3 regions of the Pseudoxanthomonas daejeonensis genome follow, and region 1 is predicted to be linked to each of the others. Evidence: predicted binding sites of a transcription regulator. Region 1 holds the regulator's gene; each other region holds the start of a gene.
The links. Region 1 encodes HrcA, which represses chaperone genes, less so after heat shock. Its sites were predicted from a motif close to TTNGCACTCNNNNNNNNNGAGTGCNAA; they were not measured.

Region 1 (3,272 bases):
CGCGGTAAGCCGCCAGCTCGGCCGGGGCGAGGCGGTGCTTGCGGGCCAGGTCGTGGATGCGGCCCAGGCGACGCTCGAGCTGCTCGAAACGCGCCGGGTCCACTTCCAGGTCGTCGCGGATGCGTCCGACCAGGGCGAGCGCTTCCTCGACCTGCACGCCGGCGCCTTCGAGCAGGGTGTCGGCTTCGGCCAGGCGCGGCTCGTGCTCGGCGGCACGGGCCAGGGCGGCGCGGGTCTGCTGCAGCTGGCGGGCGAGCGATGGCGAGTCCTCGCCGCCCAGGCGGACCAGCGCGTCGTCGCAGGCCTCGATCAGGCCCGAAGCGTGCGCGTGCCGGCGGTGCGCCAGGTCGAGTGCCTCCAGCGCGGCGGGCTCCAGGTCCTCGCGCTCCAGTTCGGCCAGCTGGTGCTCCAGCCAGCCGATCCGGTCGGAGACGTCGCCCTGGGCCTGCAGGTGTTCGCGTTCGGCCAGCAGCGCCTGCCAGGCGGCCGCAGTCGCCTGCACCGCGGCGCGCTCGGCCTCGTTGCGGGCATGGGCGTCGAGCAGGGCCAGCTGGCTGGCCCGCGAAAGCAGGGACTGGTGCTCGTGCTGGCCATGGATCTCGACCAGCAGGCCGGCCAGCTCGGTGAGCTGGGCCAGGGTGACGGGGCGGCCGTTGATCCAGGCGCGCGAACCGCCGTCGGCGCGGATGATCCGCCGCAGCTGGCACTGGCCGTCCTCGTCCAGTTCGTTGCCGCGCAACCAGTCGCGCGCGAGCGCATTGCCGGTAAGGTCGAAGTCGGCCGACAGTTCGGCGCGTTCGCTGCCGTGGCGGACCACGCCGCTGTCGGCCCGCAGCCCGGAGAGGAAGCCCAGCGCATCCACCAGCAGCGATTTGCCCGCGCCGGTTTCCCCGGAGATCACGGTCATCCCGGGGCCGAATTCCAGTTCGGTGGCGCGGACGACGGCGAAATCCTTGAGGGCGAGGTGGCTGAGCATGTCGGCATTGTAGAGGCGGGCACGGGCCTTCCGCAGGCCGGGGCAGCCTGCGGCCCGGCGGTCGCGTGGGCTGAGACGCGCCGTGACCGGACCGCCGCATGGGTGATGTTCCGCTTGCGGGCCGGTCGCCGCTGGGGCTATCTATCCGCCATGAATCCCAACCCGCCACCGGCCCTTCCGCTCGACCCGCGCGCGCGCCAGCTGCTGCGCACCCTGATCGGGCGCTACATCCGCGACGGCGAGCCGGTGGGATCGCAGACCCTGGCCCGCCATGCCGGCCTGGATGTCAGCCCGGCCACGATCCGCAACATCCTGGCCGACCTGGAGGACAGCGGCCTGCTGAGCTCGCCGCATACCTCGGCCGGGCGGGTGCCGACCGTGCAGGGCTACCGGGTGTTCGTGGACAGCCTGCTGCAGGTCAAGTCGCTGGGCGAACGCGAGATGGCCCGGCTGCGGGCCGAGCTCACCGCGGGGGCGGGGGGCACCCAGGCGCTGCTGGGCAATGCCTCCGAGCTGCTTTCGGCGATGACCCATTTCGTCGGCGTGGTCGGCGCGCCGCGGCGCGGGCAGTTCGCTTTCCGCCAGATCGATTTCGTCGCGCTGGGCGGGCGCAGGATCCTGGCCATCGTGGTGTTCGCCGACGGCGAGGTGCAGAACCGGGTGGTCGAGCCGCAGCGCACCTTCGAACCGGCCGAGTTGGAAAAGGTCGCCAACTACCTCAACACCCATTGCGCCGGCCGGCCGCTGGCCCAGATCCGCGCGACCCTGCTGCACGAGCTGCGCCAGGCCCGCGACGAGATGGAGCTGCTGCTCGCCCAGTCGGTCGAGCTGGCCGAACAGGCACTGGAGCCGCCCGGCGACGACATGGTCCTGGCCGGGCAGACCCGGCTGATGGGCCTGCAGGACCTGTCCGACGTGGAGCGCCTGCGCGAGCTGTTCGAGGCCTTCGCCCGCAAGCGCGAGATCCTGCAGTTGCTCGAGCGCACCCAGCGCGCGCCGGGGGTACGCATCTTCATCGGCGAGGAAACCGGACTGGCCCCGCTGGACGGGGTCTCGCTGGTGACCGCGCCGTACGGCGCCGGCGGCCAGGTGCTGGGCGTGCTGGGTGTGATCGGCCCGACCCGGATGGCCTATGACCGGGTGATTCCGGTGGTCCAGGCGGCTGCCGACGTGCTCGGCGCGGCGCTGCAGTCGTCTGGCGAACGCCCGGCGACTTGAATCCGGTCGGCGGTCGAATCGGCTCCGCGACTTGAATCGCTCCACCCCGGCCCCCATACGGGCCGGATGGGCGGCCGGGAGCGCCGCCACGGAGCCGATTGCATGACCCAGAACGACATCCCCTCCGCCGCCGGTGCGGACGACGAAGCCACCCTCGAGCTGCAGCTGCGCGACGAGATCGAAGCCCTGAAGGGCGAGATCGAACAGCTGCGCGCCGACTCGCTGCGCGAGCGCGCCGACCTGGAAAACCAGCGCAAGCGGGTAGCGCGCGATGTCGAGCAGGCCCGCCGCTTCGCCAACGAGCGCCTGCTCGGCGAACTGCTGCCGGTGTTCGACAGCCTCGATGCCGGCCTGGCGGCCGCGGTCGACCAGAGCGGCCCGCTCAAGGACGGAATGGAGCTGACCTACCGCCAGCTGCTCAAGGTCGCCGCCGACAACGGCCTGTCGGTGGTCGATCCGGCCGGCCAGCCGTTCAATCCCGAGCACCACCAGGCCATCAGCCAGGCCGATCCGGGCGCCGCCGCGCCGGGCAGCGTGCTGCAGGTCTTCCAGAAGGGCTACATGCTCAACGACCGCCTGCTGCGTCCGGCGCTGGTCGTGGTGGCCCGGCACGACTGAACTGGTCTCATCCATGCCGCGACGCCCTCTTGAACGGCGCCGGCGCGGCCCTATCTAGCGAGCAAGGCCACGGTTTCACCGGCCATTCCATTCCGAGGGAGCACCACACAATGAGCAAGATCATCGGCATCGACCTGGGCACGACCAACTCGTGCGTCGCGATCATGGACGGCGGCAAGGCCCGCGTGATCGAGAACGTGGAAGGCGACCGCACCACGCCTTCGATCGTGGCCTACACCAAGGACGGCGAAGTCCTGGTCGGCGCGCCTGCCAAGCGCCAGGCGGTCACCAATCCGAAGAACACCTTCTACGCGGTGAAGCGCCTGATCGGCCGCAAGTTCACCGACGCCGAAGTGAAGAAGGACCTGGACCTGGTGCCCTACGGCATCCTCGCCCACGACAACGGCGACGCCTGGGTGCAGACCAGCGACGGCCGCAAGATGGCCCCGCAGGAAATCTC
Region 2 (3,272 bases), 1.3 Mb from region 1:
TTCGCCGCCTTCGATGCCACTCCGTTCGACGCGGTGAAAGTCGTGATCCTGGGCCAGGACCCCTACCACGGCCCCGGCCAGGCGCATGGACTGTGCTTTTCGGTGCTGCCGGGCGTGCCGGTGCCACCGTCGCTGGTCAACATCTTCAAGGAGATCGAGGCCGAGCTGGGCCTGCCGCGACCGGGCCACGGCTGCCTGCTGCCGTGGGCACGGCAGGGCGTGCTGCTGCTCAATGCGGTGCTGACCGTGGAGGACGGCCGTGCTGGCGCGCACCAGGGCAAGGGCTGGGAGGGCTTTACCGACCACGCCATCGAAGCCCTGGCCAGCGAGCGCGAAGGTCTGGTGTTCATGCTGTGGGGCAGCTACGCCCAGGCCAAGGGCAAGGTGATCGATCCACGCCGGCACCGGGTGCTGAAGGCACCGCATCCGTCGCCGCTGTCCGCGCACCGCGGCTTTTTCGGCTGCGGGCACTTCGCTGCCGCCAACGAGTACCTGGCCCGGCGCGGGCAGGCGCCTATCGACTGGTCGCTGCCGCCGCGGGCCGAGGTCCGACCGGGATCCGGCGTCGCCGGCCCGCAGTCCGGTCGAACCTTCATAACCAATAGCGACGATGCCAGCCGCGAGTCACCAGAGTCCGGAAGTGCGCTTTAATTTCATTAATAGAACAATCAATGGATAGATAGCCTGTTTATTCCATAATTGTGCAGGTTCATCCTGTCGGCCAATCGCAGGGCTTACCCGATCCGCATTCCGCGCATCCGCCCGGCGTCCCTTGAGGCCACCATGAACCACCTTTTTGCGCTGTTGGGCCGCATCGGCCTGTCCCTGATCTTTGTCGTCTCCGGCTGGAGCAAGCTGGACGCCTACGCCGGCACCCAGCAGTACATGGAGGCGATGGGCGTGCCCGGCGCGCTGCTGCCGCTGGTGATCGCGCTGGAAATCGGCGGCGGCCTGGCCGTGATCGCTGGCGTCTTCACCCGCAGCACCGCGCTCACCCTGGCCCTGTTCTCGCTGGCGGCGGGCGTGCTGTTCCATGCCGACCTGGGCGACCAGAACCAGTTCATCCACCTGATGAAGAATGTCGCCCTGGGCGGCGGCTTCCTGATGCTGGCCGCCAATGGCGCCGGCGCCTTCAGTGTCGATGCCTGGCGTCGCGACCGCCAGCAGTCCATTCCCACCCTCAGCACCGGAGGTGCCCTGTGATCACCCTGCGTCCCGCTGCCGAGCGCGGCCATGCCAACCACGGCTGGCTCGATTCCTGGCACAGCTTCTCCTTCGCCGAATACTTCGATGCGGACCACGTGCACTGGGGCCCGTTGCGGGTGATCAACGAGGACCGCGTGGCCGCCGGCCAGGGCTTCGGCACCCACGGCCACCGCGACATGGAAATCATCAGCTACGTGCTGGAAGGCGCGCTGGGCCACAAGGATTCGATGGGCAACATCGAAACCATCACCCCGGGCGAGGTGCAGCGCATGAGCGCCGGCACCGGCGTGACCCACTCCGAGTTCAACTACGACAGCACCGGTACGACGCATTTCCTGCAGATCTGGATCCTCCCCGAGCGCAACGGGATCGCCCCCGGCTACGAGCAGAAACGCTTTGACGACAGCGAGAAGCGCGGCCGCCTGCGGCTGGTGGTCAGTCCGGATGGCGCCGACGGTTCGGTGAGCATCCACCAGGACGCGCGGATGTACGCGGGGCTGTTCGAGGGCCAGGAGGCCGAGACCCTGGCCATCCAGCCGGGACGCCTGGCCTACGTGCACCTGGTCCGCGGCACCGCCACGGTCAATGGCCGCGTGCTGGTCGCCGGCGACGCGCTGCTGTACCGGGACGAGGCCCAGGTGCGGATCGAGGCCGGGCAGGGCGCCGAGGTACTGGTGTTCGACCTGCCCGAGCTGGCCCGCCACTGAGGCCCGGAAGGGCCGCGACCCAAGGTCGCGGCCCCCCTTGAGAACCTGTCATCCCGACCTCACACCCCTGTAGTGGCCGGTGCGGCACGATCGCGTTCCGCTGCTTGGTTTGCGTTCAGTTCGTGCGTCGCAAGTGATTGATTTGAAAAGTGCTTGAGGGCACTTTTGTTGTTGCACGGATGCAATGCTGGGAACCATGTCCGGCGTTAGCAGTCCAATCTCCCGATTGCTAAGATGACAGCCATGACCCAGACCCTGCGCTCCACCAGTCTCGTTCCCAACAACCTCCCGATCCCCAGCCCGCTGGGGTCGCTGGATGCCTATATCGGCGCGGTGCACCAGATCCCGGTGCTGAGCGTCGAGGACGAGCAGTCCCTGTCCCGCCGCTTCCGCGAGGGCGAAGACCTGGACGCCGCCCGTGAGCTCGTGCATTCGCACCTGCGCTTCGTGGTGCACGTGGCCCGTGGCTACAGCGGTTACGGCCTGCAACTGGGCGACCTGATCCAGGAAGGCAACATCGGCCTGATGAAGGCGGTCAAGCGCTTCGACCCGGACATGGGCGTGCGCCTGGTGAGCTTCGCCGTGCACTGGATCCGTGCCGAGATGCACGAGTTCATCCTCAAGAACTGGCGCATCGTGAAGGTCGCCACGACCAAGGCCCAGCGCAAGCTGTTCTTCAACCTGCGCAAGGCCAAGACCCGCCTGGGCTGGATGAACGCGGCCGAGGTCAGCGCCGTGGCCCGGGACCTCAATGTCTCCGAGCGCGAAGTGCTGGAGATGGAAGCGCGCCTTTCGGGCCGCGACGTCGGCTTCGACGCGCCGGCCGACGAGGACAACGAACACGCGCCGCCGTCGCCGGCTGCCTACCTGCGGGCCGCAGAGGAAGATCCGTCGCAGGCCTACGAGCGTGCCGACAGCGAGGACAACCAGCTGCAGCTGCTGCGCGAAGGCCTGGCGGTGCTGGATGCACGCTCGCGCGACATCATTGCCCGCCGCTGGCTCGATGCCGACAGCAAGGTCACGCTGCAGGAGCTGGCTGACGAATACGGCGTGTCGGCCGAACGCATCCGCCAGATCGAGGCGAACGCGATGAAGAAGATGAAGGCGCTGCTCGCCGCCTGAGCGGTCGCGTCAACCAGAAAGTGCAACGGTCCGGGCCAAAAGCCCGGGCCGTTTGCGTTGGGGAGGATGCATCCGATGCGGTGCGGCCGGTCGGATGAAAGTGCCACCCGTGTCGAACGCGTCAGCAGTGCATGCGCGCCGATACGCGCGGAGAAGCGGTGGAGTTTCAGGGCTCTTCTGGCACCCGCGCCACCGGCAGGTGCCAGCCGTGGCGGATTGCCATGTAGCGCAAGCCGA
Region 3 (3,272 bases), 1.4 Mb from region 1:
GCGCGGCCCAGATCCTTGATCGTGGCCTTCTCCAGCTGCAGGCCCACTTCCTCGGAAATCACGGTGCCGCCGGTCAGGGTGGCCATGTCTTCCAGCATCGCCTTGCGACGGTCGCCGAAGCCCGGGGCCTTGACCGCCACGACCTTGACGATGCCGCGGATGGTGTTGACCACCAGGGTCGCCAGGGCTTCGCCCTCGACTTCCTCGGCCACGATCAGCAGCGGCTTGCCGGCCTTGGCCACGCCCTCGAGCACGGGCAGCAGGTCGCGCACGTTGGAGATCTTCTTGTCGTGCAACAGGATGAACGGGTCATCCAGGTCGGCGCTCTGCGACTGCTGGTTGTTGATGAAGTACGGCGACAGGTAGCCGCGGTCGAACTGCATGCCCTCGACCACGTCCAGCTCGTTCTCCAGGCCCGAGCCTTCCTCGACCGTGATCACGCCTTCCTTGCCGACCTTCTTCATCGCGTCGGCGATGATGTTGCCGATCGACTCGTCGGAGTTGGCCGAGATGGTGCCGACCTGGGCGATCGCCTTGTCGTCGGCGGTGGGCTTGCTGATCTTCTTCAGCTCGGCCACGGCGGCCACGACGGCCTTGTCGATGCCGCGCTTGAGGTCCATCGGGTTCATGCCGGCGGCGACCGCCTTGGAACCTTCGCGGATCAGCGCCTGGGCCAGCACGGTGGCGGTGGTGGTGCCGTCGCCGGCGTTGTCGGAGGTCTTGGAAGCGACTTCCTTGACCATCTGCGCGCCCATGTTCTCGAACTTGTCGGCCAGCTCGATCTCCTTGGCGACGGACACGCCGTCCTTGGTGATCGTCGGGGCGCCGTAGCTCTTCTCGAGCACGACGTTGCGGCCCTTCGGGCCCAGGGTCGCCTTGACGGCGTTGGCGAGGATGTTGACGCCGCGCACCATGCGCGCGCGGGCGTCTTCACCGAAACGGATTTCCTTGGCAGCCATTGTCGAATTACCTCAGTTCTGTGAATGCGGATTTGAAAGGCGGGAAGCGGCGGGCGCTCAGCCCAGCACGGCGAAGATGTCGTCTTCCTTCACCACCAGGTACTCGGTGCCGTCGAGCTTGACCTCGGTGCCGGCGTACTTGCCGAACAGCACCTGGTCGCCGACCTTGACCTTCGGCGCGCGCACGTTGCCGTTGTCGAACACCTTGCCCTCGCCCACGGCGACGACCTGGCCCTTGATCGGCTTCTCGGTGGCGGAGTCCGGAATCACGATGCCCCCGGCGGACACCTTCTCTTCCTCGGTACGCTTGATGACGACGCGGTCGTACAGCGGCTTGATGTTGCTCATGTTTCAATCCCTCTCAAGTGATTGACTGGGTTGGAAAAAGGGCGGCTAGACTAGCACTCGGACACAGCGACTGCCAGCACCGCGGGCGGACAGGACCCGGTCTTGACCGGATGCAGGAGCAGATGGGGCGCCGGCCCCGGCCTTTCAAGGGGCGATGCGCGAGGCGCGCGCGTCTGGGATCGCCCAGCGGCCCGGTACACTTCCCGTCATGCCGGTCCACCTCGTGTTCTGCAGCTGCCCCGACCCCGATACCGCCCAGCGCCTGGCCACCACCCTGGTCGAGGCGCGGCTGGCCGCCTGCGTGAGCGTGCTGCCGCCGATGCGCTCGGTGTATCGCTGGCAGGGCGTGGTCGAGCAGGCCGACGAGGTGCTGTTGCTGGCCAAGACACCGGCCGAGCAGTTGCCCGCGCTGGTCGAACGGCTGCGCGAGCTGCATCCGTATGAACTCCCCGAAATCGTGGCGGTCGAAGCCGCCGCCGGCCTGCCCGCCTACCTCGACTGGGTGGCCGACGCCACTCGTGAGTGAACCCCATCCGATGCCTGCCCTGCTCCGTTGCCTGATCCCCGCTCCGTTGCGGCGCCTGCTGCTGGCCCTGCCCGTGCTGCTGGCCGCGCTGCCGGCCCTGGCGGTCGACGGGAACGACCTGCTACCGGTCGACGAGGCCTTCGTGCTCACCGCAAGCGCACCGTCCCGCGACCGCATCGAAGTCCGCTGGAAGGTCGCCGACGGCTACTACCTGTACCGGCACCGCACCGCGGTGAAGGCCGGCGCCGGTTTCGCCGCAGGCGCCCTGCAGCTGCCCGACGGTGCGCGCCACACCGACGAGTTCTTCGGCCCGGTGGAAACCTACCGCGGCGAACTGGTCGCCACCCTGCCCGGCAATGCCACGGGGCCCGGTCCCGTGCAGCTGGAGGTCAAGTACCAGGGCTGCGCGGACATCGGGATCTGCTATCCGCCACAGACACGGCGCCTGCAGGTGGCGCTGCCGGCCGGGGGCGCTGCCCCGCAGGCGGGCCTGCCCACGCCAGCCTCGCAGAAAGGCTTGCCGGGCCTGACCGGCGCGAGCGGCCCGGCGCGCGGCCTGCAGCTGCCGGGCCAGCAGGCATTGCCCGAGGCACAGGCGTTCGCCATCGATGCGATCGCCGACGGCGGCAACCGGATCCTGGTGCGGATGCAGCCGGCGCCCGGCTATTACATCTATCGCGACCGCAGCCATTTCGAACTGGAAGGCGATCCCGGCCTGCACGCGCAGCCACCACGCTGGCCCCAGGGCGCGCGCCACCGGGACGAGCACTTCGGCGAGGTGATGGTCTTCTTCGAACCGGTCGAGGTGGACCTGCCGGTGCGGCGCACCCATCCGCGACCGGCCCAGGTCACCCTGGTGGCGACCTTCCAGGGCTGCCAGACCGACGGCATCTGTTATCCGCCGATGACCCGGCGCCTGCCGGTGGACCTGCCGGCGGGACGCGTGGATACCGATGCCATAGCGCCCGGCGCGGACGATGCAGGCGTGGCGGTCGCGGATCCTGCCAGCACGGAGGATGCTGGCCCGGCGACGGCACCGCTCCCGACCCCATCGGAGGACGGGGCCACCGAAGCGACCCGCCCCGATGCCTCGGCCGGCAACGAGCTGCGCACGCGCGCGCCACCGACCACCGCCCCGCCCCGGCTCGCCGGCATCCTGCTGCTGGCCCTGCTCGGCGGCCTGCTGCTGAACCTGATGCCCTGCGTGCTGCCGATCCTCTCGCTCAAGGCGCTCGGCCTGGCCCAGAGCGGCGGCAGCCCGGAGCACGCGCGCCGGCATGCGCTCTGGTACACCGCCGGGGTGCTGGTCGCCTTCGCCGCGGTCGGCGCGCTGGTGGTGGCGCTGCGTGCCGCCGGGCAGGCGGCCGGCTGGGGCTTCCAGCTGCAGCAGCCCTGGTTCGTGGCGGCGATGGCCTACCTGATGTTCGCGGTCGGCCTGA

Region 2: the regulator HrcA is predicted to act here: its motif matches at 2,120-2,146, upstream of rpoH (RNA polymerase sigma factor RpoH).
Region 3: the regulator HrcA is predicted to act here: its motif matches at 1,358-1,384, upstream of groES (co-chaperone GroES).

What each region holds. Positions count from the first base shown of each region.
Region 1 is NZ_CP093331.1:3,052,609-3,055,880, forward strand. It holds gene recN (DNA repair protein RecN) at 1-976, opposite strand, end outside; gene hrcA (heat-inducible transcriptional repressor HrcA) at 1,127-2,194, shown strand; gene grpE (nucleotide exchange factor GrpE) at 2,297-2,812, shown strand; gene dnaK (molecular chaperone DnaK) at 2,923-3,272, shown strand, end outside.
Region 2 is NZ_CP093331.1:1,781,089-1,784,360, forward strand. It holds partial or broken gene ung (uracil-DNA glycosylase) at 1-543, shown strand, start outside; gene MNQ95_RS07965 (DoxX family protein) at 784-1,203, shown strand; gene MNQ95_RS07970 (pirin family protein) at 1,200-1,913, shown strand; gene rpoH (RNA polymerase sigma factor RpoH) at 2,157-3,035, shown strand; gene MNQ95_RS07980 (trimeric intracellular cation channel family protein) at 3,202-3,272, opposite strand, start outside.
Region 3 is NZ_CP093331.1:883,600-886,871, forward strand. It holds gene groL (chaperonin GroEL) at 1-959, opposite strand, end outside; gene groES (co-chaperone GroES) at 1,017-1,307, opposite strand; gene cutA (divalent-cation tolerance protein CutA) at 1,516-1,833, shown strand; gene MNQ95_RS04070 (protein-disulfide reductase DsbD family protein) at 1,844-3,272, shown strand, end outside.